2 regions of the Massilia sp. SYSU DXS3249 genome follow, and region 1 is predicted to be linked to the other one. Evidence: predicted binding sites of a transcription regulator. Region 1 holds the regulator's gene; the other holds the start of a gene.
The links. Region 1 encodes NrdR, which represses ribonucleotide reductase genes. Its sites were predicted from a motif close to CACNANATNTNGTG; they were not measured.
Positions count from the first base shown of each region.

Region 1 (15,956 bases):
GCTGATCGCCACCGACCGGTATTCGCGCATCTGCGCCGCTGCGGCGCCGCTTGCAGCCAGCAGCAACGCCAGCCCGAGCGCATACGCCGTCGCGCCGGCTCCCACCCGTCCCTCATCGTGTTTCATCTCTTCTCCTCGTCCTCGGCCGCCCTGCATCGACACTGCGATTGTGGGCGAACTCATGTTTGATTTGCAGCGCGCAGTCTACGCGGATTCGGGTGCGTCGGGTGCGCAACAAAAACCATGCAGCAAGGGTAATCTTGCCTAGATGCATGAAATTCGGTGGCAGATCCTTGACGCACCGCTAGACTGGAGGTTCGAACTGGGCGGGAGTTGAGGATGATTTACAAGGACTGCGATAACAAGGAACCGGTCGTCACGATACTCGAACGCATGCTCGCGCTGGCGGGTCCCGACAAGCGCGCGCTGATCGAGCGCCAGCTGCGCACCATGCGCGCCGGGCTCAAGGGCGAGCGCGAGGCGGCCTGGCTGATCGATGTCTACCTGAAGGACGCGACGCGCACGGCGGTCGTGCACGATCTGCGGCTCGACCTGGGCGGCGGTGAAGTGGCGCAGATCGACCACCTGCTGATCCAGCGCACGCGCCGCTTCCACCTGCTCGACACCAAGCATTTTTCGCAGGCCCTGAAGATCACCGAGGCCGGCGAATTCCTGCGCTGGAACGAGTCCGCGAAAACCTGGGACAGCATACCCTCGCCGCTGGCGCAGAACGCCGCGCGGGTGCCGGTCCTGCGGCGGGCGCTGGACAAGCTGGGACTGGGCGACTGCCCGATCGAATCCTGGGTGGTGGTGGCGCCGAGCACCCGCATCGACCGCCCGCGCCGCTTCGATACCTCGCAGGTCATCAGGACCGACCAGTTCATCGAAAGGATGAACAAGTCGCTGGAAAACGCACCGGCGCTGGAGGCGGCGGCCGGCCTGCTGCGCACCGGCCTGTACGACTCGATCGGCGACATCGCCCACAAGCTGGTGGCGCTGCACTGCCCGTCCACCACCGATTACATGGCGCGGTTCGGGGTTGTGCACGAGGCGCCGGCTGTGCAGGATTCACCGGCGCCCGACGGGGGCGGGAGCAGTTCGCTCCATTTCAGTAATCCAGATTGAGCCACCCGGTGAAGCTGTTCACGCTTCTGAAACGCGTGGAGTCAGGACTCCACGCCTTGCTACGCCCGCAGAACCCGCGGCAGAAACGTTAACCCGAAAACCTCAGGCCTTCGCAGCCGACAGCATCCGCTCGACATACCGCGCAATCAGGTCGATCTCCAGGTTGACCTTCGACCCGGCCTGCAGGTGCTTCAGGGTTGTCACCTCGATCGTATGCGGAATCAGGTTGATCGAGAACCGGCACACCTTGCCGCCATCGAGTGCCAGGTCCTCGACGCGGTTGACGGTGAGCGAGACGCCGTTGACCACCACCGAACCTTTATACGCCAGGAACTTCGCCAGCTCGAACGGCGCGTCGATGACCAGCTCGCGCGACTCGCCCACGGCTTCGAAGCTGTGAACGGTCCCGAGACCGTCGACGTGGCCCGACACCAGGTGGCCGCCCAGGCGCTCGGCCAGGGTCAGCGCCTTTTCCAGGTTGACTTCGCCCGGCGCGTCCAGGCCCACGGTCTTGCTCAGGCTCTCGCGCGAGACGTCGACCGCGAAGGCGCTGCCGGTCTTGGCGACCACGGTCATGCAGGCGCCGTTGATGGCGATCGAGTCGCCCAGCACGACGTCGGCCAGCGGCAGGCCGCCGGCGTCGATCTCGAGGCGCACGCCTGCGTCATCGCTGCCGGCCAGCGGCACAACGGAGTTGATCTTGCCGACGGCGGCGACGATTCCAGTAAACATACGATCTGTTCCTTAATGTGATTCTGTAGGGGTGAAACGCGCGAGGATACGCAAGTCGCTGCCGACCTGGCTCACGGTGTGAAAACGCAGGGCGATCCGGCCGGCCAGGCTGTCCAATGGCGGCAGCGCGAACATGCCCTGCCCGGCGCCGATCAGGCTCGGGGCCAGGTACACCAGCAGTTCGTCGACGCAGCCTTCGCGCACCAGCGAGGCGTTCAGCTTGGAACCGGCCTCGACGTGTACTTCGTTGATTTCGCGCCGGCCCAGTTCCAGCATCAGCGCGGGCAGGTCGACCTTGCCGCCGGCATTCGGCAGCAGGATGATCTCGTGCCCCGCCGCGCGCAGGCTGGCCTCTTTCTCCGGATGGGGCACGGCCGCCACGATCCAGCAGGGTTCTCCCTGCAGGATGCGCGCCCCGAGGTCGATGTCGAGCCGGCTGTCGACGATCACGCGGCGCGGCTGGCGCGGCGTCTCCACGCCACGCACCGTCAGCTGCGGGTCGTCCGCCTTCACCGTGCCGATGCCGGTCAGGATGGCGCAGGCGCGGGCGCGCCAGGCGTGGCCGTCGGCGCGGGCGTCCAGCCCCGTGATCCACTGGCTCTCGCCGCTGTTCAGGGCCGTCATGCCGTCCAGGCTGGCCGCCGTCTTCAGGCGCACCCAGGGCCGGCCGCGCTGCATGCGCGAGAAGAAGCCGATATTCAGTTCGTGCGCAGCCTCGGCCAGCAGGCCGGACGCGGTCTCGATGCCGGCCGCCTCCAGCTGGGCCATGCCGCGCCCCGCCACCAGCGGATTGGGGTCGCCCATGGCCGCCACCACGCGGCCCAGACCTGCTTCGACCAGCGCCTTCGAGCACGGCGGCGTGCGCCCGTAGTGGCTGCACGGTTCGAGCGTGACGTAGGCGGTGGCGCCGCGCACGTCCTTGCCGCGCGCGGCGGCGTCGCGCAGCGCCTGGACTTCGGCGTGGGCCTGGCCGGCGGGCTGGGTGTGGCCGGCGCCGATCACCTCGCCGTCCTTCACGATCACGCAGCCTATGCGCGGGTTGGGCGCGGTAATGTACATGCCCTTCGCGGCCCACTCCAGGGCCAGGGCCATGCCCTCGGTATCGGTCTTGATCTGCAAAATGGTCTTCGTCGGTGTCGGTAACGCGCTTCAAGAGGGAGCGTCGGCGCCCTCGCAATTGTCCTCGCGCGCCGGGTTGCAGATGCGCGCCCGGCCCAGCATGTTGATTTTAATACGGCGGATCGCGCCGCCATGAAACAGCGACAGCGTACCCGGGCGCGCCGCGCTGCCGTTAGTGCCGCTGCAACTGCGCCCGGCGCCATTGTAGGCGATGTATTGCGGCAGCGCAGGGCCGGTGAAGGCATAGTCGAAGGCAAACCCGGGCGCCAGCGGCCCATGCACGGCGATGATGTCGTCGCCGGGACCGGCCGCGCCGTCGCCGTCGCGGTCGGCGAAGACCGTCCAGCCCTGGGCCCAGTCGCTGCCCGCCGGGTCGCGCGGCGCCAGCCGGATGCGTTCGTTGCGGGCGATCGCCTGCGCACGCGCCAGCCCGATCGCCTCGAACAAGTCGCTGCTGGCGGCGCGCAGTTGCTGATTGCGCACCAGCGCATTCAGGTCGGGCAAGGCGACCGCCAGCAGCGCCGCGCCGATCGCCAGCACGGCCAGCAGTTCGACCAGGGTAAAGCCGGGCAGCCGGCGCTTCATGGCCAGCACCGCTTGCCGGTGCCTCCCGCCCTCTGCTCGCCCGTACTCGACAGGGTCAGCGTGCCGCATTCGGGGTCGCTGAAGCGGGCGTCGACCCTGGCCGTGCCGGGGCGTGCAAGCAGCTGCACGCAGTCGCGCAGGGCGGCGCCGGGGCAGGCCTGCGCTTCCAGCTCGTAGGCGCTGCCTTCGGCGCGGCTGCCCGACCACCAGGGCATGCCCTGGATGGGGGCGGCGCTGGAAAAGGCGACATAGGTATGGTGGAGTGCACGGTGCTGCTCCTGCTGCTGCATCGCGTTCAGCAGCGCCACCTGCCCTTCGGTGCGGCGCGCCTTCGTCATATAGCCGGCATACCCCGGGTAGGCCAGCGCCGCCAGCACGGACAGGATGAGCAGCACGGCCAGCATTTCGATCAGGGTAAAGCCGGCACCAAGCCGTTTGCGGCGGTTCATGGTTTGCTCCTCTTGAAAAATCAGGCTGTTCAGGAAGCGGCCCGGTGCAGCTCGGGCCAGTTGGCGATTTCGCGCCGTCCCAGGCGGCGGCCGGGAGTCGCCGTGCCGGCGGCGCGCTGGTAGGTGCCCTGCAGGACAACGACGGTGGCGGCTTCGGCGCCGAAGCCGATGGCGGTGATCCGGTAGCGCGGCGCAGTTCCGTGCGCCGGCGCCGGCAGCAATTCGATCAGGTAGCGCGGCGGACGCGCGGGCAGCAGTCCGGCGCCGGTCGGCATCGACCGCCCGGTAAAGCGCCCGTACTCGACAGCCTGGTCGCCCGCCAGGTCCGCCGCCTGCCAGGCGGGCGCGCCGGACGGTCCGTTCAGGCTGCACAGCCCGCTGCGCTCGGCGCCGCCCGTGCAGCGCTCCATGAAGGCGCCGGCATCCTGGGCGGCGAAGATCGCCGTGCGCGGCGAGGCCGGGCCGGCCGCGCCGTCGATGTCGCGCTCGGCGTCCAGCAGCGCCGCCTCGGCCGCCGCCAGCGCCACCTGGCGGTCGCGTTCGTGCCGTGCCGACTTCGATGCCGAGAGCGCGGCGCGCATGCTGGAGGCTGACATCATCAGGACGGCGAGCATCAGGAACAGTACGGTCGCGAGGGCTGCGCCCTGCTGGCGCGATGGCGGTCGGGCGCGCATGGCGGCCTACTGGAGCGGCGCGCCGACGGCGAACACGGCGCTGAACAGGCGGCGCCCGGGCGCCGGCCCGGATCCGTCCAGCTCGCTCGCCGCCAGCCGCGTGCCGGGATCAAGGCCGCCATCGTAGGCAGGACCGAACAGGGTCCAGGCCGCCGGCTGGATCGGTGCGGCAGACCGTCGGTCGCCGTGCAGCAGCAGCGACACCCGGATGCTGGTCACGCGCTTCCACCAGGTTTTCTTGTTCAGCTCAGGCGTGCCCACCACGCCGAGGGCGGCGTCCAGCGCGTCGACGGCGGTCGCGTTCAGGTAGCGGTTCGGAATGCCGTCGGCCGGACTGTCGGTGTCGATCCCGTACAGCACCTGGAAACCGTCGACACCCTTGACCAGGGCGTCGGCGCTCCAGTTGCTCGCGCCGCGGTACTTGCAGCGCAGCTCAGCCTTGCCGCCGGCGTCCCGTGCGACGTAGAAGATGCTCCAGCCCTCCTCGGCTTCATGCACGGCAAAGCCGGCGCAGTTGAGGACGCTGCCGTCGCCATCCGGGGCATGGCCTGCGCCGGGATAGCGCAGGGCCAGCACGTCGCTGCCGTGGACGGCGTCGGGCAAGGAAGCCTGGATGCCGGCGGCCGTTTTCGAGAGCGTGCGCCCGTCCAGCCCGGAGACCGGCGCCGGCATGGTATCGATGGGCGCATTACCGACCCGCTCCCAGTCGACGAAAGCGGCCTGCCCGACCGCGCGCCCGATGAGCGAGAGCGCATAGCGCCCGCTGTCGTCGAGGCCGACGGCATCGGCTTGCGCCTCATGCGACCGGTTCGCGCCCACCAGCAGCATCGAGGCCGCCAGCAGCAGGCCAAGGCCGAGCGCGAGCGCGACGAGCAGCTCGACGAGCGTCATGCCGTACTCGCGCAGCGAAGGATGCAGCTTCATCCCGACACCACCATGGCGACGAAGGGCGTCGCCTGGCCAGGGTCGCCCGGCCGGCGCCAGCCGATCTTGACAACCAGCGGCGCAGAACTGGCGCCCGAACAGGCCCACTCGAGCGCCCCGCTCGTCGCGGCGGCGTCCCGGCAGAGCACGATGCGTCCGCCCGGGAAGGCATCGTGCACGCCCTGCGCGACTTCATGCAGGTCGAAGCGCGCCAGCTGGGCGCTGTCGCATGCGGCCCCGCCGAAGCAGTGCACGGACGGCGCGGACGGCGCCCCGCCGGCGGCGTCGTAATCGAGCTCGAGATAGGGATTGACGGCGTCGGACAGCGCCATCTGCGCCGTGTTGACGCGCATGCGCGCCGCCAGCGAAGCGGCCAGCGCCACGGCCTCGGATTCGAGCGCCGCCTGCTGGCGCAGCCGCGCGCTCGCGGCCTGGCTGCCGGCTGCACCGAGTGCGCCGACCGCCAGTACGAACATGGCCGCCAGCACTTCGAGCAGCGTAAAGCCGCCGCATTGCCGGCACTGCAAGCGAGACCGCTGCACGGGACACCTCCACGATTCAAGCGCAGGATTGCGCGAGCTGCGAAGTTATCAGCGCGCTTTCGGCCGAGCCTGCGATGGCTCAAGCGTGCGCGGAGTGGGTGCCGGAGCGGTGTACGGGGAAATTTACTTTCGGGGATGGCCGACTTCGGCGAGGGCCTGCTGGAACTCGGCCAGGTCCTTGAAGTCCTTGTAGACGGAAGCAAAGCGGATATACGCGATTTCGTCGAGGCGCTTGAGCTCCTGCATGACGAGTTCGCCGACATAGCCGGTATCGACTTCGCGCCGGCCGCTGGTGAGCAGCTTTTCCTCGATCGAGGCGACGGCGGCGTCGATCGCCTCGGCCGCGACCGGGCGCTTCCTCAGGGCCAGCATCAGGCTGCCGCGCAGTTTGCTGGACGCGAATTCGGTACGGCTGCCGTTCTTCTTGACGATGATCGGCATCGACAATTCGATGCGTTCGTAGGTGGTAAAGCGCTTGTCGCATTTGCCGCAGCGGCGCCGGCGCCGGATGGCGTCGCCCTCCTCGGATACGCGGGTATCGAGGACCTGGGTGTCTTCATGCTGGCAGAACGGACATTTCATGGCGTAATAATAAAGCAAAAAGGAACGGCACCCCGGCTTGTCGGGCTACCGTTCCCTCGATCCTACTCTTGTTGCTGGCTAGCTGTTTCCGCTCAGGCTGCGTAGACCGGATACTTGTCGGTCAGCACCTTGACTTCAGCCTTGACGCGCTCGATGGTCGCGGCGTCGTGCGGGTTGTCCAGCACGTCGGCGATCAGGTGGCCCACCTTGGTCGCATCTTCTTCCTTGAAGCCGCGGGTCGTGAACGCCGGGCTCCCCAGGCGGATGCCCGAGGTGACGAAAGGCTTCTGCGGGTCGTTCGGGATGCCGTTCTTGTTGCAGGTCATGTGCGCCTGGCCCAGGATCGCCTCCGCTTCCTTGCCGGTCAGGCCTTTCGAACGCAGGTCGACCAGCATCACGTGGGCTTCGGTACGGCCGGAGACGATGCGCAGGCCGCGCGCGATCAGGGCGTCGGCCAGGGCCTTCGCGTTCTTGACGACCTGCTGCTGGTAGGCCTTGAATTCGGGCGACAGCGCTTCCTTGAAGGCGACGGCCTTGCCGGCGATGACGTGCATCAGCGGACCGCCCTGGATGCCCGGGAAGATCGCCGAGTTGATCTGCTTCTCGAACTCGGCCTTCATCAGGATGATGCCGCCGCGCGGGCCGCGCAGCGACTTGTGCGTGGTCGAGGTGACGAAGTCGGCGTACGGCACCGGGTTCGGGTATTCACCGGCGGCGATCAGGCCTGCGTAGTGGGCCATGTCGACCATGAAGTAGGCGCCGACTTCCTTCGCCACTTTCGCGAAGCGTTCGAAGTCGATGCGCAGCGCGAAGGCCGAGGCGCCGGCGATGATCATCTTCGGCTTGTGCTCGCGCGCCAGGCGCTCCATCTGCTCGTAGTCGATGTCTTCCTGCTCGGTCAGGCCGTAGGAAACGACGTTGAACCATTTGCCGGACATGTTCAGCGCCATGCCGTGGGTCAGGTGGCCGCCTTCGGCCAGCGACATGCCCATGATGGTGTCGCCGGGTTTGAGCATCGCGAAGAACACGCCCTGGTTCGCCTGCGAACCCGAGTTCGCCTGCACGTTGGCCGCTTCCGCGCCGAACAGTTGCTTGACGCGGTCGATCGCCAGCTGCTCGGCGACGTCGACGTATTCGCAGCCGCCGTAGTAGCGCTTGCCCGGATAGCCTTCGGCGTACTTATTCGTGAGCTGGGAGCCCTGGGCTTCCATCACGGCCGGCGAGGTGTAGTTCTCGGACGCGATCAGCTCGATGTGATCTTGCTGACGGGTGTTTTCCTTCTGAATGGCGTCCCACAATTCCGGGTCGACCTTGGCCAGCGTGTGATCTTTTGCAAACATGAACAAAACTCCAATCGATAAGAGAACCGGACAACGGCAGTGTTGGATCGGCAAGAAGGCCAGGAAGCAGCCAGCCGCGACGCAAAAATGCACGCGAACCATTGTCGGCTGCCCAGGCGAACGGCGGATGAAATCTCACGTTCCCCGGTGGTATATCCACCTTTCCCGTAACGCCGCTGATTCGCTTGCGTCACGGATTCGCCAGTCACGTGAGACGTAAATGGACTCGGGATTGTAATGGGAACTGCCCGCTTAGGGCAAGGAAAGCCGTGCCAGGCTGGCAACTGCCCCGACCGGTCAGGCAAGATGGTCATTTCGGCTACAATCATGGAGCTTCTGCCAACCGAGGAACTCCATCATGATCGTTTTCATCACCGGCGCCTCAGCCGGTTTCGGCGCCGAAATGGCCCGCACCTTCGTTCGCAACGGCCACCAGGTCGTCATGGCCGCGCGCCGCAAGGAACGCCTCGAAGCGCTTGCCGCGGAACTGGGCGAATCGGCGCTGCCGGTCGAGATGGACGTGACCAACAAGGCGTCGATCGAGGAAGCGCTGGCCCTGCTGCCGCAATCCTGGCGCCAGATCGACGTCCTGATCAACAACGCCGGCCTGGCGCTGGGCACCGCTCCCGCTCACGAGGCGCCGCTCGACGATTGGGAAACCATGATCGCGACCAACTGCCAGGGCCTGGTGACGATGACGCGCGCCCTGCTCCCAAGCATGGTCGAGCGCGGCAGCGGCCTGGTCATCAATCTCGGTTCGGTGGCGGGCCACTACCCCTACCCCGGCGGCAATGTCTACGGCGCCACCAAGGCCTTCGTGGAACAGTTCACGCTGAACCTGCGCGCCGACCTGGTCGGCACCGGCGTGCGCGCCACCAACCTGGCGCCGGGCCTGTGCGGCGGCACCGAGTTCTCGAACGTGCGCTTCAAGGGCAACGACGCCGCGGCGGCCAAGGTGTATGAAGGCACGACACCGCTGACGGCCAAGGACATCGCCGACACCGCCTACTGGATCGCAACGCTGCCGCCGCATGTGAACGTGAACAGCATCGAGCTGATGCCGACCTGCCAGGGCTTCTCGCCGTTCAATATCAAGCGCAGCTGACCGGTTTTCGTAGCGTGGACGGCTTCGCCGTCCACGCGTTCAAACCACGTCTACAACACCTGCTCGGCTGATGTTGCCCTGTTTGAACGCGTGGACGGGAAACCCGTCCACCCTACGGGTCAATAGATAATTTCCCAGAGCATCACACCGTGCGCCCCGGATTCGATAATTGTGAGAAAGTGTTACAGTTATTGTCCTGACAGCGTTGTCTCTCGTCTACTAGTGCGCGCTCAACAGGCTGAGCAAGAGCTCCCGGTCCCCTGCCCGGCCCGGGTGTTCGCTAGCGAACATATGCGCGAATGGCGTAAAATGTTTCCAATTATCATTTATGGCAAACTGACATGCCTTCCGTTTTCACCTGGGCAGTACGGGTCTACTACGAGGACACGGATGCCGGCGGTATCGTGTTCTACGCGAATTACCTGAAATTCTTCGAGCGTGCGCGTACCGAATGGCTGCGCGCCGCTGGCGTCAGGCAGCAGGACCTGATCGACCGCGAGGGTGTCGCCTTCGTCGTGCGCAGCGCGACGATCGATTACCACGCCCCGGCCCGCCTCGACGACGAGCTGACCCTGACCCTGTCGATCGAAAAGCTCGGCCGCGCCTCGGTGCAGTTCGTCCAGCAGGCGTACTGCGGCGAGCGTTTATTGGCCGCCGCCAGCGTGAAAGTGGGCTGCGTCGACATCGCCACGGTACGCCCGCGCTCGCTCCCCATCGAAGTGGCTGATAAAATGCGTGCCGCTTGACCCATTCAACAATATTGCATAACCGATGACACCGACCCACGACCTATCTTTCCTCGCCCTCATCAGCAACGCGCACATCATCGTGCAGCTCATCATGCTGTTGCTGCTCGTGCTGTCGGTAGTCAGCTGGTCGTACATCTTCCGCAAGGTCTTTGCGATCCGCGCCGCGCGGCGCCTGACCGAGCAGTTCGAGCGCAGCTTCTGGGCCGGCGGCAACCTGCATACCCTGCACCAGAGCGCTTCCGCCCAGCGTGAACAGAGCGGCCCGCTGGCGCGCATCTTCGAAGCCGGCATGGGTGAATTCATCAAGGGCAAGCAGGCCTCGCGCGACGCCCTCGACATGGGCGCGGTGCTGGACGGCTCGCGTCGCGCCATGCGCGCCGCCTTCCAGCGCGAACTCGACGGCCTCGACCTGCACCTGAACTTCCTGGCCTCGGTCGGTTCCGTCTCGCCCTACATCGGCCTGCTGGGCACCGTCTGGGGCATCATGAACGCGTTCCGCGGCCTGGCCAGCGTGCAGCAGGCAACCCTGGCCATCGTCGCCCCCGGCATTGCCGAAGCGCTGATCGCCACCGCCATTGGCCTGTTCGCGGCGATTCCGGCGGTCGTGGCCTACAACCGCTTCACGCACGACATCGACCGCCTGGCAACCCGCTTCGAGAGCTTCGTCGAAGAATTCTCGAACATCCTGCAGCGCCAGTCGCGCTGAGCGGAGGATCGAACATGGCTTTTTCCAGCAGCATGCGCGGCGGACGCCGCAGCAAGTTCAAGTCCGAGATCAACGTCGTCCCCTACATCGACGTGATGCTGGTGCTGCTCATCATTTTCATGGCGGTGCCGGCCAACCAGACGCCGAACGTGGTCAACCTGCCGAGCGCGGAAAAATCCGCCCTGCCACCGGACACCTATATCCACATCACCGTCAAGCCCGACGCCACGCTCTCCATCGGCGTAAACGGCAAGCAGACGGTGGCCGCCGAATCGATGCCGAACCGCGCCGCCCTGCTCGAGCGCCTGCGCGACCTGCACGACGAGAACCCGGATTACCCGGTCATGATCTCGGGCGACCGCGAGAGCAAGTACGCGGAAGTCATCGAGCTGATTTCTGAATCGAAAAAGCTAGGAATTAACCGCGTCGGCCTCGCCACGCAGTAACGCCATGTCCGCAATGAAGCCAGCGATGCCAGCCACCAGCGGTGCCCCCTACACGGTGCCGCCCGAACCGAACCGCGTACCGGCGATCCTGCTGGCGCTGGCGGTGCACGCCGCGCTGCTGGCTTTCCTGTGGATCGGCATCAGCTGGCAGAACACCGAGCCGCCGGCCGTCGAGGCGGAAGTGTGGGACATGAAGGTGGAGTCCGCCGCCGCGCCGCCGCTGCCGCCGCCTCCTCAGGAAGTCGTGGAACCCGAGCCGCGTCCCGAACCGACCCCGACGCCGCCGCCACCGCCGAAGGCCGTCGAGCCGGAGCCGGTCAAGCCGGCCGCGCCCGACATCAACCTGGAGCGCGAGAAGAAGCTCGCCGAGCAGAAGAAGCAGCGCGAGCTGCTCGAGAAGCGCGAACTGGAACAGAAGAAGGAACGCGAGCGCGAGCTGGCGGAGCTGAAGAAGAAAGAAGAAGCCGAGAAGAAGCTGGCCGAGAAGAAGGAACTCGAGAAGAAAGAACTCGAAAAGAAGAAGCTCGCCGACGCCAAGGCGGAAGCCGACAAGAAGAAGCTCGCCGCCGAAAAGGCCGCGAAGGCGAAAGCCGAAGCCGCAGAGCAGGCCAAGCTCGACAAGATGCGCGACGAGGAGCTCAAGCGCATGATGGGCGCCGCAGGCAGCACCGGCAGCGCCCAGAAATCGACCGCGCCGAAGATCGACGCCGGCTACCAGGCGGCCATCGCGGCCAAGGTAAAGAGTAATACGGTTTACGCCGGAGACGCCGGCTTGCCGGGCAACCCGAAGGCCGTCTTCAAGGTCGACCAGCTGCCGACGGGCGAGATCCTGTCGGTTCGCCTGACCAAGAGCAGCGGCGTGCCGCAGTTCGACGAAGCCGTGGAGCGCGGCATTAACAAATCGTCACCGCTTCCAAAGAAGAAAGATGGTACGGTGGAGCGCACTATCGTGGTCAATTTCTCCATGAAAGACCTGGACTGAACACAGCTGAACACTGAGCTGAACAATCTTTGCCGAGAAGAGAACGCATGAAAAAACTTCATATCCTGTTATTTAGCGCCACCCTGATGCTGGGGTCGGCGGCCCATGCCCAGCTACAAGTGGAAATCGCAGGCGTCGGCAGCAACCAGATCCCGGTCGCGGTTGCTGCCTTTGCCGACGAAGGCATCGCCCCGGCCGACGTTTCGGACATCATCCGCGCCGACCTCGAGCGCAGCGGCGTCTTCAAGGTGATCGACGCCGGCCAGGTCATCAGCGACAGCGCCAGCATCGACGCCAGCAGCTGGAAGGCGCGCGGCGCCGACGCCCTGGTGGTCGGCAGCGTGCAGCGCCAGCCGGACGGCCGCTTCGCCGTCCGCTACAAGCTGTACGACACCGTGAAAGGCAGCCAGCTGTCGCAGCTGGGCGGCGAAGTGCAGCCGCGCTACACGCGCCTGCAGGCCCACCGCATCGCCGACGACGTCTATGAAAAGCTGACCGGCACCCGCGGCATCTTCTCGACCCGCATCGCCTACGTGAAGGAAAACCGCGCCGGCCGCCAGTACGCGCTGGCGGTGGCCGACGCCGACGGCGAAAACGAGATCGTCGCCGTCAGCGGCCGCGAGCCGATCATCTCGCCGTCCTGGTCGCCGGACGGAGGCAAGGTAGCCTATGTGTCCTTCGAAGACCGCAAGCCGGTCATCTACATGCAGGACCTGGTCTCGGGAAAGCGGCGCGTGATCGCCAATGAAAAAGGCAGCAACTCGGCGCCGACCTGGTCGCCGGACGGCAGCAAGCTGGCCATTGCCCTGTCTAAGTCGGGCAGCTACCAGGTGTACATCGTGAACGCGGACGGTTCCGGCCTGCGCCGCCTGTCGAATTCCAACGGCATCGATACCGAGCCGCAGTTCTCGGCCGACGGCCAGAGCATTTATTTCACCAGCGACCGCAGCGGCGGTCCGCAGATCTACAAGATGAGCGCGTCGGGTGGCCCGGCCACCCGCGTCACCTTCAGCGGCAATTACAACATCAGCCCGCGCGTGTCTCCAGATGGCAAGACCCTGGCCTGGATTGCACAGCGCGATGGCGGTTTCTCCCTTTACGCGAAAGACCTGGCCAGCGGCCAGGAGCTGCGCCTGGCCGATGGGGCCTCCGAACCGAGTTTTTCGCCGAACGGCAAGTACATCATGTACGCGATCAAGGGCGGCGGGCGTACCTCGCTGGCCGTGGTATCGGTGGACGGACGGGTCAAGCAGCGTTTGACGACGAAAGCGGGAAACATTCGGGAGCCCAGCTGGGGTCCCTTCATGAAGTAAATGTAGTAAATCACTAACCAAGACCAGGAGAAAAACCCATGCGCAACGTTAAGAGTGTCAGCTTCATCATCGCCACTGCAGCCCTGCTCGCAGCCTGCAAATCCCCAGCGCCGGTCACCCCGCCGCCAGTCGTCGAGAAGACCCCTGAAGCGCCGGTCGCCGCCGACACCCGCGACATCCGTCCAGTGGAGCAGGCAACCGTCGATCCGCTGAACGATCCGAAAGGCGTACTGGCCAACCGCAGCGTGTACTTCGACTTCGACAGCTACGTGGTGCGTGAAGACGGCAAGCCAGTCGTCGCCAACCACTCGCAGTACCTGAACCAGAACAAGGGCCGCAAGATCCTGATCCAAGGCAACACCGATGATCGCGGCGGCACCGAGTACAACCTGGCCCTGGGCCAGAAGCGCGCCGAAGCCGTGCGCCGCTCGATGGCAGCGCTGGGCGTGGCCGAGACCCAGATGGAAGCCGTGTCGCTGGGCGAAGAAAAGCCGAAGGCAACCGGTTCGGGCGAAGCCGCCTGGGCGGAAAACCGCCGTGCGGACATCGTTTACCAGTAATTTGTCAGCCGTTACGCGCGGCTAACAGAGCCCCCAGGGCAAGGCGCAGCGTCGCAGACAGTACGCAAGTACGGCAAGACGCTGCAACGCCGCCATGGGGGGTCTGTTAGTCGCGCGGATTGACAGGGGGGCGGGGGCAGTGCAGACTGCTACCGCCCCGTTTTTCAATCTGGAACACCGGTTTAGAAAGAGTACGACATGATGAAACTGTCCCCGTCCCGCTTTGCCCCCCTGCTGCTGGCGCTTCTGCTGCCGCTGCAGGCGTCCGCCGGCCTGCTGGACGACGATGAGGCGCGCCGCGCCATCCTCGATCTGCGCGCCAAAGTGGATAACATCACGCGCAACCTGACCACCCGTCTCGACGCCAAATCCGACAAGACCGCCACGCTTGACATGCTCAACCACCAGGAGCAGATGCTGGCCGAGATCGCGAAACTGCGCGGCCAGATCGAAGTGCTGGCCAACGAAGTGACCAAGGCCCAGAACAGCCAGCGCACCCTGTACGCCGACCTCGATGCGCGCATCAAGAAACTCGAGCCGCGCCAGGAAACCATCGACGGCGCCACCGCCGAGGTGCTCCCGTCCGAAAAGCAGGCCTACGACAGCGCGATGGAAGTCTTCAAGACCGGCGACTACAAGCGTGCCGCCACCGCCCTGCAGGACTTCGTCAAGCGCTATCCGGAATCGGCCTACGCCTCGAACGCCCAATACTGGCTGGGCAACGCCTACTACGCCCAGCGCGACTACAAGAACGCGATCGCCGCCCAGGAAGTCGTCACCACGACTTACGCCAGCAGCCCGAAGGCGCCGGACGCGATGCTCAACATCGCCACCAGCTATGCCGAGCTGAAGGATAAAGTGAAAGCCAAGAAAACCCTGCAGACCCTGGTGTCGAAGTTCCCCGGCACCCAGGCCGCCCAGTCCGCGAAAGACCGGCTGGCCGTCCTGAAATAAGACTGTCGGGCAACATTCAGGCGCTGCACGTTTGACAGCACGACGGCAGCGCCCTATAATCCTGCTTCTTTCGGGTCGTTAGCTCAGCTGGTAGAGCAGCGGACTTTTAATCCGTTGGTCGCAGGTTCGAATCCCGCACGGCCTACCACGAATAAGTAAAAAGCCCACGGCTACGGTCGTGGGCTTTTTGCATTCTGCGGCGCTCTTTGCGCTCGTTGCGCTCTTTGCACTTGTTGCGTCGATCCGATGGCGACAGTCAGTGCGCCGCCGGCGGGTGCGCATGCGGCGGCGCCTGGTTCGCATACACCGTCCAGGCATTCAGGTCGTACAGGTTCTCGCTCTTGTGGCCCAGCATGCGTTTGACGGCCTGCTTCAGCTTGTACACGGGCTTCGAAGAGTTGCCGTAGCGGCGCAAGCGGGTCTTGCCTGGCTTCCTCAGCAAAACCTGGAACTCACGGTGCAGGTTCCTGCTGGCCGCTTCGCGGTCGGCGTATTCGAAAATCCCTCCCGATCCGACGAACAGGATTTCATTCCCATAGCGTTGCGCCAGGCTGTTGCGCAGGTATTGCAGGCGCGTCGTGTACATGACGTCGAAAGCCGGCAGCTTGCCCTCCCCCGTATCGACGCGTTGCAGGTCGAGGTGGCGTCCGCGCTTTTCGATCAGCACCGCGGCCTCGCTGTTGCGGAAGCGGATCAGGAAGCGGTAATTGCCCTCGTAGCTCAGCAAATAGTCGTGGTGGGTGTCGATCGTTTTCTGCAGCAGCGTGAGGACTTCGTCGATGGCCTCGCCGGTGACGCTGCCATAGCGGTTGGCGCGGGCGATCTGCTCGGCCAGGTCGGCGCGCAGCTCGTCGATGGACAGCGGCTTCCACAGTGCGGCATGGCGCGTGAGCCCGTCTTCGATGACATAACCCGGTGCGATGTCGACCACCGATACCGGCGACGCCGGGAACAGCTCGCGGAAGGCCGCGACCGGGCGCTCGCCGTTGTGCATGGGCTCGTTCGCCCACTGCAGGTCCTCTTCCAGGAACACCACGTCCGCCGCGAACGGGAAGCCGTATTTCGGCGC
Region 1 is NZ_JBSIPX010000006.1:242,160-258,115, reverse strand. It holds gene ACWCIA_RS10015 (S9 family peptidase) at 1-126, opposite strand, end outside; gene ACWCIA_RS10010 (nuclease-related domain-containing protein) at 340-1,125, shown strand; gene ACWCIA_RS10005 (riboflavin synthase) at 1,228-1,857, opposite strand; gene ribD (bifunctional diaminohydroxyphosphoribosylaminopyrimidine deaminase/5-amino-6-(5-phosphoribosylamino)uracil reductase RibD) at 1,870-2,976, opposite strand; gene ACWCIA_RS09995 (GspH/FimT family pseudopilin) at 3,007-3,561, opposite strand; gene ACWCIA_RS09990 (type IV pilin protein) at 3,558-4,010, opposite strand; gene ACWCIA_RS09985 (pilus assembly PilX family protein) at 4,040-4,684, opposite strand; gene ACWCIA_RS09980 (PilW family protein) at 4,691-5,608, opposite strand; gene pilV (type IV pilus modification protein PilV) at 5,605-6,150, opposite strand; gene nrdR (transcriptional regulator NrdR) at 6,274-6,732, opposite strand; gene glyA (serine hydroxymethyltransferase) at 6,825-8,072, opposite strand; ZMP/ZTP riboswitch at 8,176-8,291, opposite strand; gene ACWCIA_RS09960 (SDR family oxidoreductase) at 8,431-9,177, shown strand; gene ybgC (tol-pal system-associated acyl-CoA thioesterase) at 9,519-9,923, shown strand; gene tolQ (protein TolQ) at 9,949-10,632, shown strand; gene ACWCIA_RS09945 (biopolymer transporter ExbD) at 10,647-11,078, shown strand; gene tolA (cell envelope integrity protein TolA) at 11,104-12,060, shown strand; gene tolB (Tol-Pal system beta propeller repeat protein TolB) at 12,108-13,373, shown strand; gene pal (peptidoglycan-associated lipoprotein Pal) at 13,412-13,933, shown strand; gene ybgF (tol-pal system protein YbgF) at 14,132-14,887, shown strand; tRNA gene ACWCIA_RS09920 (tRNA-Lys) at 14,960-15,035, shown strand; gene ACWCIA_RS09915 (MBL fold metallo-hydrolase) at 15,144-15,956, opposite strand, start outside.

Region 2 (15,956 bases), on a different contig from region 1:
CTTCACGTACAGGTTCTGGAAGGTCGGCTCGATGCAGGCCGACACGCCGATGATGTTCGAGATCGTCGCGGTCGGGGCGATCGCCACGCAGTTCGAGTTACGCATGCCGAAAGCTTTGATGCGCTCGCGCACCACGGTCCAGTCCATCGACTCGCTCGTGTCCTGCTCGAGGTAGCCGCCGCGTTCTTCGGCCAGCAGCTTGATCGAGTCCTGCGGCAGGATGCCGCGGTCCCACAGCGAACCTTCATACGACTCGTAGCGGCCGCGCTCTTCGGCCAGCTCGGTCGAGGCGAGGTAGGCGAAGTAGCAGACGGCTTCCATCGACTTGTCGGCGAACTCCACGGCTTTATCCGAGGCGAACGGCACGCGCATCATGTGCAGGCAGTCCTGGTGACCCATGATGCCCATGCCGACCGGGCGGTGGCGCAGGTTCGAGTTGCGCGCCTTTTCCACGGCGTAGTAGTTGATGTCGATGACGTTGTCGAGCATGCGCATCGCGGTGCGGATCGTCTTCTGCAGCTTCACGTGATCCAGGCCATCGCCCTTCATGTGCTGCGGCAGGTTGATCGAGCCCAGGTTGCAGACCGCGATTTCGTCGGCGCTGGTGTTCAGGGTGATCTCGGTGCACAGGTTCGACGAGTGCACGACGCCGATGTGCTGCTGCGGCGAACGGATGTTGCATGGGTCCTTGAAGGTGATCCATGGGTGGCCGGTCTCGAACAGCATCGACAGCATCTTGCGCCACAGGTCGAGCGCTTCGATCTTTTTGAACACGCGGATTTCGCCGCGCTCGGCCTTCGCCTCGTAGGCCAGGTAGGCCTGCTCGAAGGCTTTACCCACCAGGTCGTGCAGGTCAGGCGTTTCGCTCGGGGTGAACAGGGTCCAGTGGCCCTTTTCCATCACGCGCTTCATGAACAGGTCGGGAATCCAGTTCGCCGTGTTCATGTCGTGGGTGCGGCGACGGTCGTCGCCGGTGTTCTTGCGCAGGTCGAGGAATTCCTCGATGTCCATGTGCCAGGTTTCCAGGTAGGCGCAGACCGCGCCCTTGCGCTTGCCGCCCTGGTTCACGGCGACGGCGGTGTCGTTGACCACTTTCAGGAACGGAACCACGCCCTGCGACTTGCCGTTGGTGCCCTTGATGCGCGAGCCGAGCGCGCGCACCGGGGTCCAGTCGTTACCGAGGCCGCCGGCGAACTTCGACAGCAGTGCGTTTTCCTTGATGGCGTCGTAGATGCCTTCCAGGTCGTCGCCGACCGTCGTAAGGTAGCACGAGGACAGCTGCGAGCGGCGGGTGCCCGAGTTGAACAGGGTCGGGGTCGAGCTCATGAAGTCGAACGACGACAGCAGGTTGTAGAACTCGATGGCGCGCTCTTCGCGGTCGGTTTCGCGCAGGGCCAGGCCCATCGCGACGCGCATGTAGAAGGCCTGCGGCATTTCGATGCGGGTCTCGCGCACGTGCAGGAAGTAGCGGTCGTACAGGGTCTGCAGGCCGATGTAGCCGAACTGCAGGTCGCGGTCGGCAACGATGGCCTTCGCCAGGCGCTCGAGGTCGTAGTTGCCCAGTTCGGCGTCGAGCAGTTCGTTCTCGATGCCCTTGGCGACGTACTGCGGGAAATAGGTGACGTATTCGGCGGCGGCCTTCGCTTGCGGCACTTCCTTGCCGAAGACTTCCTTGCGAATCGTGTGCAGCAGGATGCGGGCGGTGACCTGGCTATAGGCCGGATCCGTTTCCATCAGCGCGCGCGCGGCCAGGATGGCCGACTTGTGCAGTTCCTCGACCGGCACGCCGTCGTACAGGTTGCGCAGCGTTTCGGCGACGATCGCATCGGCGTCGACGTGCTTTTCCAGGCCGGCGCAGGCAGCGTTCACCAGGGCGTGCACATCGTTGATGTCGAGCGGCTTGCGCTCGCCGCCGTCGATCACGTGGATCTGCGGGGCCTGCACGGTCGACGCGCCGGCGGCTTCCTTGGCGGCGCGGCGCTCTTCCATCTGCTTGGCGCGGTACAGCACGTAGGCGCGTGCGACATCGTGCTCGCCCGAGCGCATCAGGGACAGTTCCACCTGGTCCTGCACATCTTCGATGTGGAAGGTGCCGCCGTTCGGCTGGCGGCGCATCAGGGCGGCGACCACGTTGTTGGTCAGCTCTTCCACCAGCTCGCGAATGCGGGCCGACACCGCGCCCTGGCCGCCGGCGACCGCCAGGAAGGCCTTGGTCATCGCGACCGAAATCTTGTTCGGCTCGAACGGCACCACGGCGCCGTTGCGGCGCAGGATGCGGTAGTCGGCGCGGGCGGCGATCTCGGCGGCGCTATTGCCGCCGGTTGGCGTACCTGGGGCCGCGTGCGGGTGGATGGAAATGTCTTGAGATGTCTGCATTGGGCCTCCAGGATGGGCAGTCGGGCTGCCGCCTACATTGGTCGATCACCCGCATGCGCGGGCAGCCATTATTTACAAAAAAACAGTCGGCAAAACGAACCCCGGCCAGCCCGGGATGACCAGGCTGGACAACGCTGCTGCCGAAGGATTTAAATTGCTTGAAGCAAATATGAAGCAAGGACGCTGCAAGGCCAAGGAAACGCTTGATTGTTGCCCCTGCTACACATCAGGTCTTTGATACTTGAGTCTGCTACCACTAGATATAGTGCCGTGGTTTGACAATGGACTAATTGTAGTACTTGGTCCGCGCAAGCCGCAAGTGATTAAATTTTCAAATTCGGGTGTTTTTTACGCGCCGGACTCTTGACTTTGCCACGCTGGACATCGAATGCGCCGCGCCCGGTAAGTGGTCACTAACCTGCTGCTCAAAGCTTGTTCAGCGGCTCGTGCACGTGCTTAAACATGGTGCAGCACGCACCATTTTGCACTGGCGAAAAGGCAACGCTTTTTGACAATATTTGACATTGTTGCAGCGCAAACCGAAGCATGCGATGGCCCGGTTCGCAGGCCGGCGTCCGGTCAGCGCGACCGCGACCGCTCATCGGCGGCCGGCTCCGGCTCCACCTGCACGCAGGCCTTCGACGCGCCGTCCCAGCTGCCGCCGGCCTTGCGGCAGGCCTCGGCCTGCTTCTCGTGCTTCATCCACATGACGGCGGCGAGCAGCGCGATCGCCAGGGCGGCATAGCGTAGCAATTTGGGCATGTCAGTTCTCCGGTGCCTGGATATCGAGTTTTTGCATCTGGTAGCGCAACTGGCGCACGCTCAGGCCCAGCAGGGCGGCGGTCCTGGTGCGGTTGAACTGGGTCTGGGCCAGCGCGCGCCCGATGATGTCGCGCTCGACCTGCTCCAGGTAGGCCGGCAGGTTGCTCGGCAGGGAAGCCGGACCCAGTCCCGGCGCTTCCTGGGCCACGGGAGCGGCAGCCGGCGTCGAGACCGGCAATGCCGGCGACGGCGGCGTCGCCACCACCGGCACGGGTTCGGGGCGCACAGTGTCGGCCGATTGCGCGGCCGGCCGCGCAGCCTTCAGCGACAGGTCCTCGACCCCGATCACGCCGCCGTCGGCAAAGGCCAGCGCCCGTTCCAGCACGTTTTCCAGCTCGCGCACGTTGCCGGGGAAGGAATACGCACGCAGGGCGTCGAGCACGCCCGGCCCGAGCGACGCGCCGCCGGGGCCGGCCAGGCGAGCGAGGATGGCATTCGCCAGCACCGGCAGATCGTCGAGCCGCTCGCGCAGCGGCGGCAGCGTCAGCTCGATCACGTTCAGGCGGTAGAACAAGTCCTGGCGGAAGACGCCAGTCTCGACGCATTTCGCCAGGTCCTTGTGGGTCGCGCTGATGATGCGCACGTCCACCGGTTCTTCCACCGTGGCGCCGATCTTGCGCACGCGCCGCTCCTGGATCGCGCGCAGCAGTTTGACTTGCATCGCCAGCGGCAGATCCGCCACTTCGTCGAGCATCAGGGTGCCGCCGTTGGCAGCCTGGAAGAAGCCCTCGCGCTCCTCGCCGGCGCCGGTAAAGGCGCCCTTGCGGTGGCCGAAGAACTCGGATTCCATCAGGTTCTCGGGGATCGCGCCGCAGTTCACGGCGACGAACGGCTTTGCGGCGCGCGAACTCTGGGCGTGGATCTCGCGCGCCGCCAGTTCCTTGCCGGCGCCGGATTCGCCGCTGATCGCAATCGGCGCCATCGAACGCGCCAGGCGCGCGATCTGGGCGCGCAGCGACTGCATCGCTTGTGAGGCGCCGATCAGGCGCGAGCCCGTGCCCTCCCCGTCCGGCGCCGTTCCCGCTGCCTTTTCCGATAATTTCAGGGCCGAGCGCACCATCACGCGCAGCTCGTCGAGCACCACGGGCTTCGAGACGTAGTCGAAGGCACCGGCCTTGAGCGCCACCACCGCGTTTTCGGCGCTGCCGAAGGCGGTGATGACGGCGATCGGGGTCTTCGAACTGCCGGACACTTCGCGCACCAGTTCCAGCCCCAGGCCGTCGGGCAGGCGCATGTCGGTCAGCACCAGCGCATAGGCGTTGTCCTCGACCAGCCGGCGCGCTTCGCGCAGGGTCGCCGCGCAATCGACGTCGAGTCCCATCTTGACGAGGGTGATCTCGAGCAGGTCGCGCAGGTCGGGTTCGTCGTCGACGACAAGGATGCGGGGAGAACTCATGACTGCCTTTCCGTCCAAAAAACTAGCGTGCGGCGCCGGACGCTGACGCCTGGGCGAAGGTGATGACGAAACGCCCGCTCGCGCGGCGCTCGCCCGAAGCCGAACCTGCATCGAGACGGGATTCGTAGTCGAGCTTCGCCCCGTTGTTCAGGCACAGCTCGCGCGCCAGGTACAGTCCCAGTCCGGTGCCCTTGCTCGAGGTCGTGTAGAACGGCTCGAACAGGTGGGCGCGCACCTCGGGCGTGATGCCGGGGCCGTCGTCCTGCACGTGCAGCTCCAGCGTGCCGAAGGCGTCCAGCTCGGGCCAGATGCGGATGCTGCCCGGCCGGCGGCTGGCATAGCGGATCGCATTGCCGAGCAGGTTGACCAGCACTTCGCGCAGGTGCAGGGCGTCGAAGCGCACCTCGATGGCGCCGGCGCCACCGAGCCACACTATATCATCGGCCAGGTCCTGGGTTTCGCAGAATTCCGCCTTCAGCTCGGCGAGAAAAGGGGCCAGCAGCAGCGGTTCGGAATACGGCTGGGCCTTGCGCGACAGCTGCAGGATGTCCTCGACCATGCGGTTCACGCGCGCCACGTTGTCGCCGATGATTTTCAACAGCCGCACCTCGGCCTTGCCGTGCAGGTCTTCGGCCAGCAGCGCCGTGGCATGGCCGATCGCCGACAGCGGATTCCTGACCTCGTGCGCGATGCTGGCGGTGAGGCGTCCCATCGAGGCCAGTTTCAGCTGCTGCGCCTGGTTTTCGATCGCGCTCACGTCCTGCAGGAAGACGACGCTGCGCCCGGGAGAAGCGTACTGCCCCTCGATCCGGATGCGCGCGAAACGCAGTTTGAGGTGGGCCGGCTGCTCGCGCCGCGCACGCGGGGCGCCCTCGCCCGCCGCCTCCTGGAACGGCTTCAGGATCACGTACGCCGCATCCGGCCCGGCCTCGCCGGCCACCGGCTGGACCGCGGACAGCGCCGCCGGCGCAGCCGCCGGGGCGGGCATGGAGGCGCCGCTGCCGATCCAGGTCGCGAAGGCCTGGGCCACCGGCTCCAGCCCCGGCTCGTCCATGCGCAGCAGGGGCGCGCCCTCGAAGCCGAGCATGCGGCGCGCCGCCGGGTTGGCGGTATGGATGGCGCCGTCGGCGCCGACCACCAGCACGCCGTCGCCGACGTCGGCCACGACGATCTCGTTGATCGCCTGCTGCACCTGCAGGTCGGCGCCGCGCTGGGCGGCCAGCTCTTCCTGGCCGATCAGGCGCGCGGCCAGCCGGTTGACCAACCACACCACGGAAAAGAAGGCGATGCCGTACATCCCGCCCTGCATCAGGGTGGGCTCGCCGCCCGCCACGACCGTCTGCCAGAACGCGTGGAGCAGGATGAAGATGGTCGCGATCGCGGCCGAGAACAGCGCCAGCACCAGCGGCGCCAGGATCGCCGCGCCGGCCAGCGGGAACAGGTAGAGGATGCCGAGGCCGCTGCGCACGCCGCCGGCCGCCAGGTACAGCAGGGAGATGACGGCCAGGTCGACCGCGACCTGGGTCGCCAGCTGGGCCAGGAAGCGCCGCCGCCACAGGCTGGTGAGCGCCGCGAAGCAGACCGCCGCGCCGAGATAGAAGAAGCAGGTGCGCGCGTAGGCCGGCGCAAGGATGGACGCAAACGCGGCCTGCCCCCCGCGCAGGTCGAAGGCGAGGTACAGGATCAGCACCAGGGCGATGACGATGCGGGTGACGGTCAGCGCCTGCAGCGAACGCCAGAAGGTCGCGCGCGCCTGGCCGGACAAGGGCAGGCGCGGCTTCAATTGCCGATCTTGGCGGCGTGGGCGGCGCTGCAGTAGTCCTGCCCTTCGACGCGCACGGCTTCCGAGGCCGGGAAATGCAGGCCGCAATGCGCACAGCTGGTCATGTCTTCGATGACGGCAGCGTTTTGCGTGCGCGGCCGCGGCGGCGGCACGTGCTGCTCGGCGCGACGCGCGGCATCGCGCAGCTTGGCGCGGATGGCAAAGCCGACCACGACGATCAGGATCACCCAGAAAACGATACGGCTCATGCGACTCCCCGCTGCAAAACGACTTCAAGGACGAAACGGCTGCCGACATAGGCCAGCGCCAGCGTGGCAAACCCGGCCAGCGTGAAGCGCAGCGCCGTCTTGCCGCGCCAGCCGCGCCAGCGGCGCCCGGCCAGCAGGGCCGCGAACAGCAGCCAGGACAGCAGCGCGAACACGTTCTTGTGGTCCCAGCGCATGGCGCGGTCGAACAGCTGCTCGGAGAACACGACGCCCGACAGCACGGTCAGGGTGAGCAGCACGAAGCCGATCCCGATCAGGCGGAACAGCAGCTTTTCCATCGTCAGCAGCGCCGGCAGCTGGTCGAGCGCGCCGCCCAGCCAGCCGCCGCCGGCGGTGACGGTGCGCGCATGCAGCCGCGTTTCCTGCAGCGCCATCAGCACCGCGTGGAAGGCGGCGATGGTCAGCGTGCTGTAGGCCAGCACCGCCACCGCAACGTGCCAGCCGAAGGCGCTCGACTGGCCATGCAACGGCATCAGCGTGCCCGGGAACAGCACCGGCAGCAGCGCCGCTCCGAAGGCGAAAGGCATCACCATGCGGCGCAGGCCGTCGAGTGCGAAGTTGCGGTTTTCGATCCAGTAGGCCGCCACCGAGACCCACAGGGCGGCCGAGAGCATGATGGCGAAACCGATGCGCAGGCTGTCCGGGGCGAAGGCGTCGCTCCACAGGGCGGCGCCGTGCAGCGCCCAGGCCAGCGCGGTGACGCCTGAAATGACAGCGCCCCGGCCTGAGGGCAGCAGGGCGCAGGCCGCGTACAGGAAAGCCGCGGCAAAAAAGAGGGTGTTGTGCATAGCGGCAGTCTACACCATCGCCAAACGGCGGTGGCAGCCCCTCCCCTTCCGCTGCCTGGAGCGACCGACAAGGCTCCTAATCGCTGGCCGCCATGCGCAGTTCGTCGCTGTGGTGCCGCTGCTGCTCCTCCATGACCAGCTGGCCCAGCTCGCGCTTGAGGTCGTTGAATTGCGGGGAAGCCGGGTCGCGCAGGCGCGGCAGCTCGACCAGCATGTCGCGCTTGACCGTCCCCGGCCGGTAGGTCATGACGACGATGCGGTCGGCCAGGTAGATCGCCTCCTCGATGCTGTGGGTCACGAACAGGATGGTTTTCTGCAGTTCCGCCCAGATGCGCAGCAGCTCGTCCTGCAGGTTGCGCCGGGTCAGCGCGTCGAGCGCCCCGAAGGGTTCGTCCATCAGCATGATCGGCGAGTCGAGCGCCAGCACGCGCGCGATCGCCACCCGCTGGCGCATGCCGCCGGACAGGTCTTTCGGGTAGCGGGTGCGGAAGTCCGACAGCGAGAGCATCGCCAGCAGGCGCTCGACGGTCGCCTCGATCTCGGCTTTCGGCACGCGCTTGATCTCGAGCCCGAAGGCGATGTTCTTCTCCACCGTCATCCAGGGAAACAGCGCGTACTCCTGAAACACCATGCCGCGCTGGGGCCCGGGCCCGGTGACCTGGGCGCCGTCGACCAGGATGCGGCCGGAACTGGGCAGGGAAAAGCCGGCCACGGCGTTGAGCAGGGTCGACTTGCCGCAGCCCGAGGGGCCGAGCAGGCAGACGAACTGGCCGTGCGGGATGTCGAGGTCGATGTCCTGCAGCGCCACGACCTGGCGGCCGTCGCTGGCGAACACCTTGCCGACGCCGTTGATGCGGATGTGGGCTGCGTGTGCAGCAGTCGATGGGCTCATGTCAGTGCTCCAGGCCGCGGTGCCAGCGCAGCAGGTAGTTGTTCAGGCGGTTCATGCCGACGTCGATGGCGAGACCGAGCATGCCGATGGTGATCATGCCGGCGATGATCTTGTCGGACCAAAAATACTCGCGCGCCTCCAGGATGCGGAAACCGAGGCCGTTGTTCACCGCGATCATCTCGGACACGATGACGACGATGAAGGCGGTGCCGATGCCAATGCGCACGCCCGACAGGATATAGGGCACGGCGGCCGGCAGGATCACGCGCAGGAACATGGTGCCGCGGCTGGCGCCCAGGTTGCGCGAGGCGCGCAGGTAGATGCCGTCCACCTGGCGCACCCCGGCGATCGTATTCATCAGCACCGGGAAGAAGGCGCCGAGCGCGATCAGGAACACGGCCGGCGGGTTGCCCAGCCCGAACCAGAGGATCGCCAGCGGGATGTAGGCGATCGGCGGGATCGGGCGCAGGATCTGCACCAGCGGGTTCATCCAGGCGTAGACGGCCGGGCTGGCGCCCATCGCCAGCCCGAGCGGCAGGGCCAGCGCGCCGCCGATGGCAAAGCCCACCACCACCCGGTACAGGCTGGTCAGGGTGTCGACGACCAGCTCGCCCGAGAAGGCCCACGACCACCAGCCGCCATCCGTGTACTCCGCGAAGGGCGTCAGGGGCAGCAGGTATTCCAGCCATTTGCGCCCGACGTCGCTGGGCGCCGGCAGCACCTGCGGGTTGACCAGGCCGCCGCTCGCTGCCGCCTGCCAGAGGACGATGGCCAGCAGCGGCACCACCATGCCGATGGCCCGCTCCTGCCACTCCCTGCGCCAGTTCCTTTTTTCCATGGTCGGCTCCGTTTTAGTGGCTGGTGGTGACGTTCAGGCTTTTCTTGGCGGCCGCCAGCAATTCCGTCCGCACCCAGTCGCGCGCCAGCGGCGGCTGGCGCATGCGCCCGACGCCGGTCTTCATCATCGTGTCGGTCGTGACCTGGATGTGCTCCGCCGTCACGTCGTACGAAAACGGTGCGTTGCCGATGGCGTCGCGGAAGTCGTCGGTGCTGATCTGGCCCTTGAACAGCACCTCGCGCACGTATTTCTCGGCCAGGGGCTTGTTGTCGATGAAGGTCCGGGTCGCCTCAACGAAGCAGCGCATGAATTTCTCGGCGACCGGGCGGCGTCCGTTATGGAAAGCTTCGGTCATCACCATGGTGCGTACCGGCTCGCCGATCGCGGTGTCGTAGGGTTTCAGCACCTCGACCCCGAAACCCTTGTTGATCGCCTGCGAGGCCTGTGGCTCGGACTGCATCATGGCGTCGATCTGCTTGCCCAGCAGCGCACCGTTCAGGTCGGGATAGGAGAGATACACCAGTTGCACGTCCTTGCCCGGCGTGACGCTGGAGCTCAGCTTGTGCTTGTCCAGCTGGGCCATCAGCAGCACTTCCTGGATCGCCCCGCGCGTGACGCCCACCCGCTTGCCCTTGAGCGCGGCGACGCTGGTGATATCGGACCCAGGCCGCGCCACCAGGCGCGCCCCTCCGCGCGCGAAACCGGCCACCACCAGCACCGGTGCGCCGCCGGCGCGGCCCGAGATCGCCGCCTCGGAGGCGGTGGCGCCGACATCGAGTTCGCCGGCGATAATCGCCTGCATCACGTCCAGCCCCTTGGCGAAGGTTTTTTCTTCGACCCGGATGCCGCAGCGCGGTGCGATTTCCTTGATGTACGAGACGGCGCCGAAATGCGCCAGCTTCAGGTTCCCGAGCCGCACCACCGGGTCGGCAGGCCGCTGCTGGGCCTGGGCGCCGGCCGCCGCCAGCAGGGCCAGTGCGACCAGGGTGTTGCCAATGACGTTACGCATACACTTCTCCGTTCTGCACGCATCAAAAATGGAAATGCCGCCGCCGCGGAGGCACCGAAAACGATGCCAAAAGGAAAGAACTCTGCGGGCACCCAGAATGTGTCAGATATTGCAAACCCGGCTTTTGATACGGCTCAGATAGCACGGCCAAAAATTCGTCTTACGCATGCCGCATTAATGGGCAGGCCGGCTGTGCACAGGGTAAAATGGAGGATTGTCGAACGCCGTCCCCTATATAGTCAGGTAGAACATGCTAGATAACCTTACCCAACGCCTAGCCAAGGTCGTCAAGACGATGCGCGGCGAAGCGCGTCTGACCGAAGCGAACACCGCCGAGATGCTGCGCGAAGTGCGCCTGGCCCTGCTCGAGGCCGACGTGGCGCTGCCGGCGGTACGCACATTCATCGCCAACGTGAAGGAAAAAGCGCTGGGCGAAGAAGTCGTCGGCTCGCTCAGCCCCGGCCAGGCGCTGGTCGGCGTGGTGCAGCGCGAGCTGTCGGCCCTGATGGGCGCCGACCTGGGACCGGAAGCGACGCAATTGTCGTTCGCCCAGCAGCCGCCTGCGATCATCCTGATGGCCGGTTTGCAGGGTGTCGGTAAAACGACCACCACCGGCAAGCTCGCCAAGTATCTGAAGGAACAGAAGAAGAAAAAGGTCCTGACCGTCTCGGCCGACGTGTACCGCCCTGCCGCAATCGCGCAGCTGGAATCCGTCACCAAGCAGGTCGGCGCCGACTTCTTCCCGTCGCACGCTACCGACAAGCCGGTCGACATCGCCCTCGCCGCGCTCGACTGGGCCAAGAAGCACTACCACGACGTCCTGATCATCGACACCGCCGGCCGCCTCGGCATCGACGAAGCGATGATGCAGGAAATCGCCGCCGTGCACGGCGCCGTGAAACCAATTGAAACCCTGTTCGTGGTCGACGCCATGCTCGGCCAGGATGCGATCAACACGGCAAAAGCCTTCAACGACGCCCTGCCCCTGACCGGCATCGTGCTGACCAAGCTCGATGGCGACTCGCGCGGCGGCGCCGCCCTGTCGGTGCGCCACGTCACCGGCAAGCCGATCAAGTTCGCCGGCGTGTCGGAAAAGCTCGACGGCCTGGAAGCCTTCGACCCGAGCCGGATGGCCAACCGCGTGCTGGGCATGGGCGACATCCTGGCGCTGGTCGAAGAGGCCCGCAAGGGCGTCGACGAAAAGGCGGCGACCGACCTGGCCAACAAGATCAAGGTCGGCGGCCGTTTCGACATGAACGACTTCAAGGCGCAGCTGTCGCAGATGAAGAAGATGGGCGGCATGGCAGGCCTGCTCGATAAACTGCCGGCGCAGTTCCAGCAGGCGGCGGGTAACGCCAACATGGACCAGGCCGAGAAACAGGTGCGGCGCATGGTCGGCATCATCGACTCGATGACCCCGCTCGAGCGCGCCAAGCCGGAGCTGATCAAGGCCAACCGCAAGCGCCGCATCGCCGCCGGCGCCGGCGTGCAGGTGCAGGAAGTCAATCGCATGCTGACGCAGTACGACCAGATGCAGACGATGATGAAGAAGCTGAAAGGCGGCGGCCTGATGAAGATGATGCGGGGAATGAAGGGCATGATGCCAGGGATGCGATAAGGCCGTATTCGGCGTTCCCGAGCCAGTTCACGCTCCCCGAAAGCCGCGCCCGGCATCTGCCCGGCGCGGCGTTTTTATGCCTGTTTTTGGGCGGTTTTTCACTCTATGAGGCCGAGTTGCGTATAAACCCTGTTTTTTAGGCTTGTCAGAGTGAAAAAATTTAGAAAAAGACTTGCAGGAACAGTAAAACGCCACCAATATAAGCCGTGCGATGTATTGCGCAATTTCTCATATTAGGAGGCTCGAAGATGGCAACAGCCAAGAAATCCCCAGCAGCGCCCGCAAAGAAGGCCGCCGCCAAGCCGGCAGCCGCAGCCAAGCCGGCAGCGAAGAAGGCAGCAGCTCCTGCAAAGGCAGCCGCGCCGAAAGCCGCAGCAGCAAAGAAACCGGCTGCAGCGCGCAAGCCAAATGCCGCGTTCATGAAAGAACTGACGCCATCGGCCGAGCTGGCTGCAGTGGTCGGCAACAAGCCGCTGCCACGCACCGAAGTGACCAAGAAAGTCTGGGAATACATCAAGAAAGCGGACCTGCAAGCTGCAGACAACCGCCAGATGATCAACGCCGACGACAAGCTGAAAGCCGTTTTCGGCGGCAAGGCGCAAGTCTCGATGTTTGAAATGACCAAGCTCATTTCGAATCATCTGAAATAAGAAAGTCCGGCTGCCCTCTAGCCTGAACTTTAAAAAGCCCCGATCGCGAGATCGGGGCTTTTTGTTTTAAAGACGTGAATATATGGCGGCGGATGTGCTTGACCCGTAGGGTGGGCACCCTGTGCCCACGCGAAAGCCAGCACAGTGGTAACGGTATTCTCGCGCCAACGCGACGCATGCTTCCGCGTGGGCACGGGGTGCCCACCCTACGCAATTCAAAACCCGAATGCCGCTTTCATCAGCGTGAACACATGCGTGTTCTCGATCGTCCCCTTGAACGGCGCGGAGCCGGCGCCGGCCGCGTACAGCTTGACGTCGCCGCCGCCGTGCGACTCGCTCGACCAGCGCACGCCGGTCTCCTGGTGGTAGCCCTCGGACAGCGCGGTGGCGCTGTCGACGTCCGCGCGCAGGTCCGGGCGGTTCGGGCCATTGCCGAAGACGAGGGTCGTATAAGTCTTGCCGTCGGCGTCCCTGGTCGGCTGGCCGTCGCCGACGTTGCGCACGATGTCGAGCACCGGGTTGCCGCGCTTCGGGTAGCCGTTCAGGACCATCGTGTGGTCGTGGTCGGCGGTGACGACGATCAGGGTGTTTTCCAGGCCCGGATCGAGCGCGCGCATGCGGTCCACCGCCGTCTGGATCGCCTCGTCGAAGGCCACCGTCTCGACCATCGCATTGCGTGCGTTGGTGTCGTGCAGCGCGTGGTCGATCTTGCCGCCTTCGACCATCAGGAAGAAGCCTTTCGGATTCTTCGAGAGCAGCTCGATCGACTTGGCCGTCATCTCGGCCAGGGTCGGCTGCTCGGGACGGCGCTTGGAGGCGTAGTCGAGGTGGCTCTCGGCGCTGTAGATGCCGACGAACTTGCGCCCGACGCGCGCGGAGGCCATGTCGGCGCGGGTATGGGCCACGAAGTAGCCCTGGCTTCCCAGTTCCGCGATCAGGTCGCGCCCGTCGCCGCGGCCCTTCGGGTTGGTCTTCGCGTCGAAAGGCGTGAAGTGGTTGCGCCCTCCTCCCATCAGGACGTCGACGCCGTCGAGCAGGCGCGCGTTGTAGCCGGCGCCGCCCGGCACCACCTGCTGGGCGATGGTGTAGGCCATGTCGCGGTCGCAGACGTGCGAGAAGGTCGAGGCCGGGGTGGCGTGGGTCAGTTCGGTCGTGGTGACCGCGCCGACCGACTTGCCGGCGGCCTTGGCCAGTTCCAGGATCGTCATCGGCGCCGTGCCGTTATTCGCACCACAGCGGTCGATGCTGGCGATGCCGTTGGCGTCCTTGCCCGGCGCGACCGGTTTCGCGTCCTTCAGCGAGATCACGTCGTTGTTGATCTTCACGCCGGTCATGTAGGCGCCCATCGAGGGCGCGCTGTCGGTGACCTGGGCGTCAGCGGAATAGGTCTTGATGCGTGCGGTGCGGTCGAGGCGCTCGAAGTTCAGCAGGCCGTCTTCGCCGCTTTTAAAGATGCGCGCGGCGGTGATGGTGGTCGGGCCCATGCCGTCGCCGAGGAAGAAGATGATGTTTTTCGCCTGGGCTTTGGGGGCGACTGGTGCTGACTGCGCGTTCAGGGTGAAGCAGGCTGCGACAAGCAGCGCGGAGAGTCGGATGGTGGTCATCTGGTGCTTTCTGGCGGTACGGCTCACAGGCCCGCCGCGGTCTTGATCAGGCTGAAAACGCGGGTGTTGTCGATGGTGCCGCGGAACAGCTCCGCATTGGCGCCGATCGCCCCGAGGTAGACGTCGGCGCCGCCATGGGTCTCGGCGCCGGCGCGGGTGCGCACCACCGCTTCCTGGTGGTAGTCGTCGCCGGCCGCGATCTCGTCGGTCAGTTTCACGTCCTTGCGGCTGCCCTGGATGCGGTGCTCGCCGGTGCCGAAGCCCAGGATCGTGAAGGGCGCGCCGTCCTTGTCGAGGCGGATTTTCCCCTCCGGCAGGCCGCGTACCAGGCCCAGGATGCCGGGGTTGGCCGGCGTGGTCTTGCCGGTGCGCGGCGAGTAGCCGTTAATCAGCAGCGTGTGGTCGTGGTCGGCGGTGGCGACGATCAGGGTGTTCTTCAGGCCCGGGTCGATGGCCTGCATCTTGTCGATGACGTGCTTCAGTGCGGCGTTGTAGTTGACCGTCTCCTGCAGCGCGCGCTTGGCCCGGGTGGCGTGCAGCGCATGGTCGATCAGGCCGCCCTCGACCATCAGGAAGAAGCCGTTCGGGTTCGTCGAGAGGATGTCGACTGCCTTGCCCGCCATGTTGGCCAGCGCCGGCTGCTTGACCGGGTCGCGCTCGGCCTCGAAGGCCAGGTGGCCCTGGCCGAACAGGCCGATGACCGGCTGCAGGGTCGCGCTCAATGCCGTCATCTGCGCCGTGTTCGAGGCGACGCGCCAGCCCTGCGCCTGCAGTTCGCCCACCAGGTTGCGCCCGTCGGCGCGCTTGCCGCCCTGGGCGAAGGGCGTGAAGAACTCGGCGCCGCCGCCGAAGACCAGGTCCAGGCCCTTGCTGCCCAGCGCCGCGTTGTAGCCCGCGCCGCCCGGCACCAGGCTTGCCGCGATGTCGGCTTCCAGCCTGCGCGTGCAGACGTGGGCATAGGTGGCGGCCGGGGTGGCGTCGGTGACCTTGGTGGTGGTGACGACGCCGGCGGCCATGCCGCGCGCCTTGGCCAGTTCGGCCAGGGTGGTCACGGGCTTGCCATTGGTTTTGCCTCCTTCCTGGCAGCGGCTCACCAGGCGGTTGCCGTTGGCGTCGGGCGCCGGAGAAATCGCGCGGGTCTCGGTCGACATCGAGATCACGTTGTTGTTCTGCTTTACGCCGGTCATGTAGGCCGCCATCGAGGCGGCGCTGTCGGTCACCTGCGCGTCGTTCGAGAAGGTTTTCACGAAGGCCGACTCGGGCAGCGTGTCGATGGTCAGTTCGCCGTCTTCGCCGGCATGGAAGATGCGCGCGGCGGTGAGGGTGTTGATGCCCATGCCGTCGCCGAGGAAGAAGATGATGTTTTTGGCGCGCGGGCTGCCGTCGCTATTCGTTTGCGCCGGTGCCTGGGTCGTGCCGGTCGACGCACAGCCGGCGAGCAGCGCCAGCAGGCTCGCGGCGGCGAGGGTGTTCATTCGCATGATGGATGTTGGAGCGGGGAAAAGCGGGCAGTCTACACCGGGATGGGGGACCGTGGCTCGATTGATATGTTGTGGGATTGTAGGGTGGACGGCTTTGCCGTCCACCCTACGGGCCGATCTACCGCGACGCCACCTGCACCGGATTGAACCCCCACTTCTTCCACGCCGCCAGCACCGCGTTCGGGTACTGCGGCTTGCCGCGGCTGCCGTTGTAGCGGCCGAGGGCGAGGTAGAGGTTGCCGCGTTCCATGTCGAGGTACATGCGCAGGATCGCGCAGCCGTAGCGCAGGTTGGTTTGCATGTGGAAGAGCTTGCGGCGGTCGCTGTCGCCGATCACCTTGGTCCAGAACGGCATCACCTGCATGTAGCCGCGCGCGCCGACGATCGACACCGCGTACTTGCGATAGGCCGATTCGACCTGGATCAGGCCCAG
Region 2 is NZ_JBSIPX010000007.1:126,220-142,175, forward strand. It holds gene ACWCIA_RS10655 (ribonucleoside-diphosphate reductase subunit alpha) at 1-2,376, opposite strand, end outside; gene ACWCIA_RS10660 (hypothetical protein) at 2,956-3,138, opposite strand; gene ACWCIA_RS10665 (sigma 54-interacting transcriptional regulator) at 3,140-4,594, opposite strand; gene ACWCIA_RS10670 (sensor histidine kinase) at 4,617-6,377, opposite strand; gene ACWCIA_RS10675 (PP0621 family protein) at 6,374-6,625, opposite strand; gene ACWCIA_RS10680 (cytochrome C assembly family protein) at 6,622-7,431, opposite strand; gene ACWCIA_RS10685 (ABC transporter ATP-binding protein) at 7,508-8,323, opposite strand; gene ACWCIA_RS10690 (ABC transporter permease) at 8,325-9,161, opposite strand; gene ACWCIA_RS10695 (ABC transporter substrate-binding protein) at 9,175-10,170, opposite strand; gene ffh (signal recognition particle protein) at 10,421-11,788, shown strand; gene ACWCIA_RS10705 (SWIB/MDM2 domain-containing protein) at 12,037-12,438, shown strand; gene ACWCIA_RS10710 (alkaline phosphatase) at 12,654-14,042, opposite strand; gene ACWCIA_RS10715 (alkaline phosphatase) at 14,066-15,517, opposite strand; gene ACWCIA_RS10720 (lytic transglycosylase domain-containing protein) at 15,642-15,956, opposite strand, start outside.
Region 2: ACWCIA_RS10655 (ribonucleoside-diphosphate reductase subunit alpha) is a predicted target of NrdR. The motif match lies at 2,631-2,644, and genes of this name have one in related genera.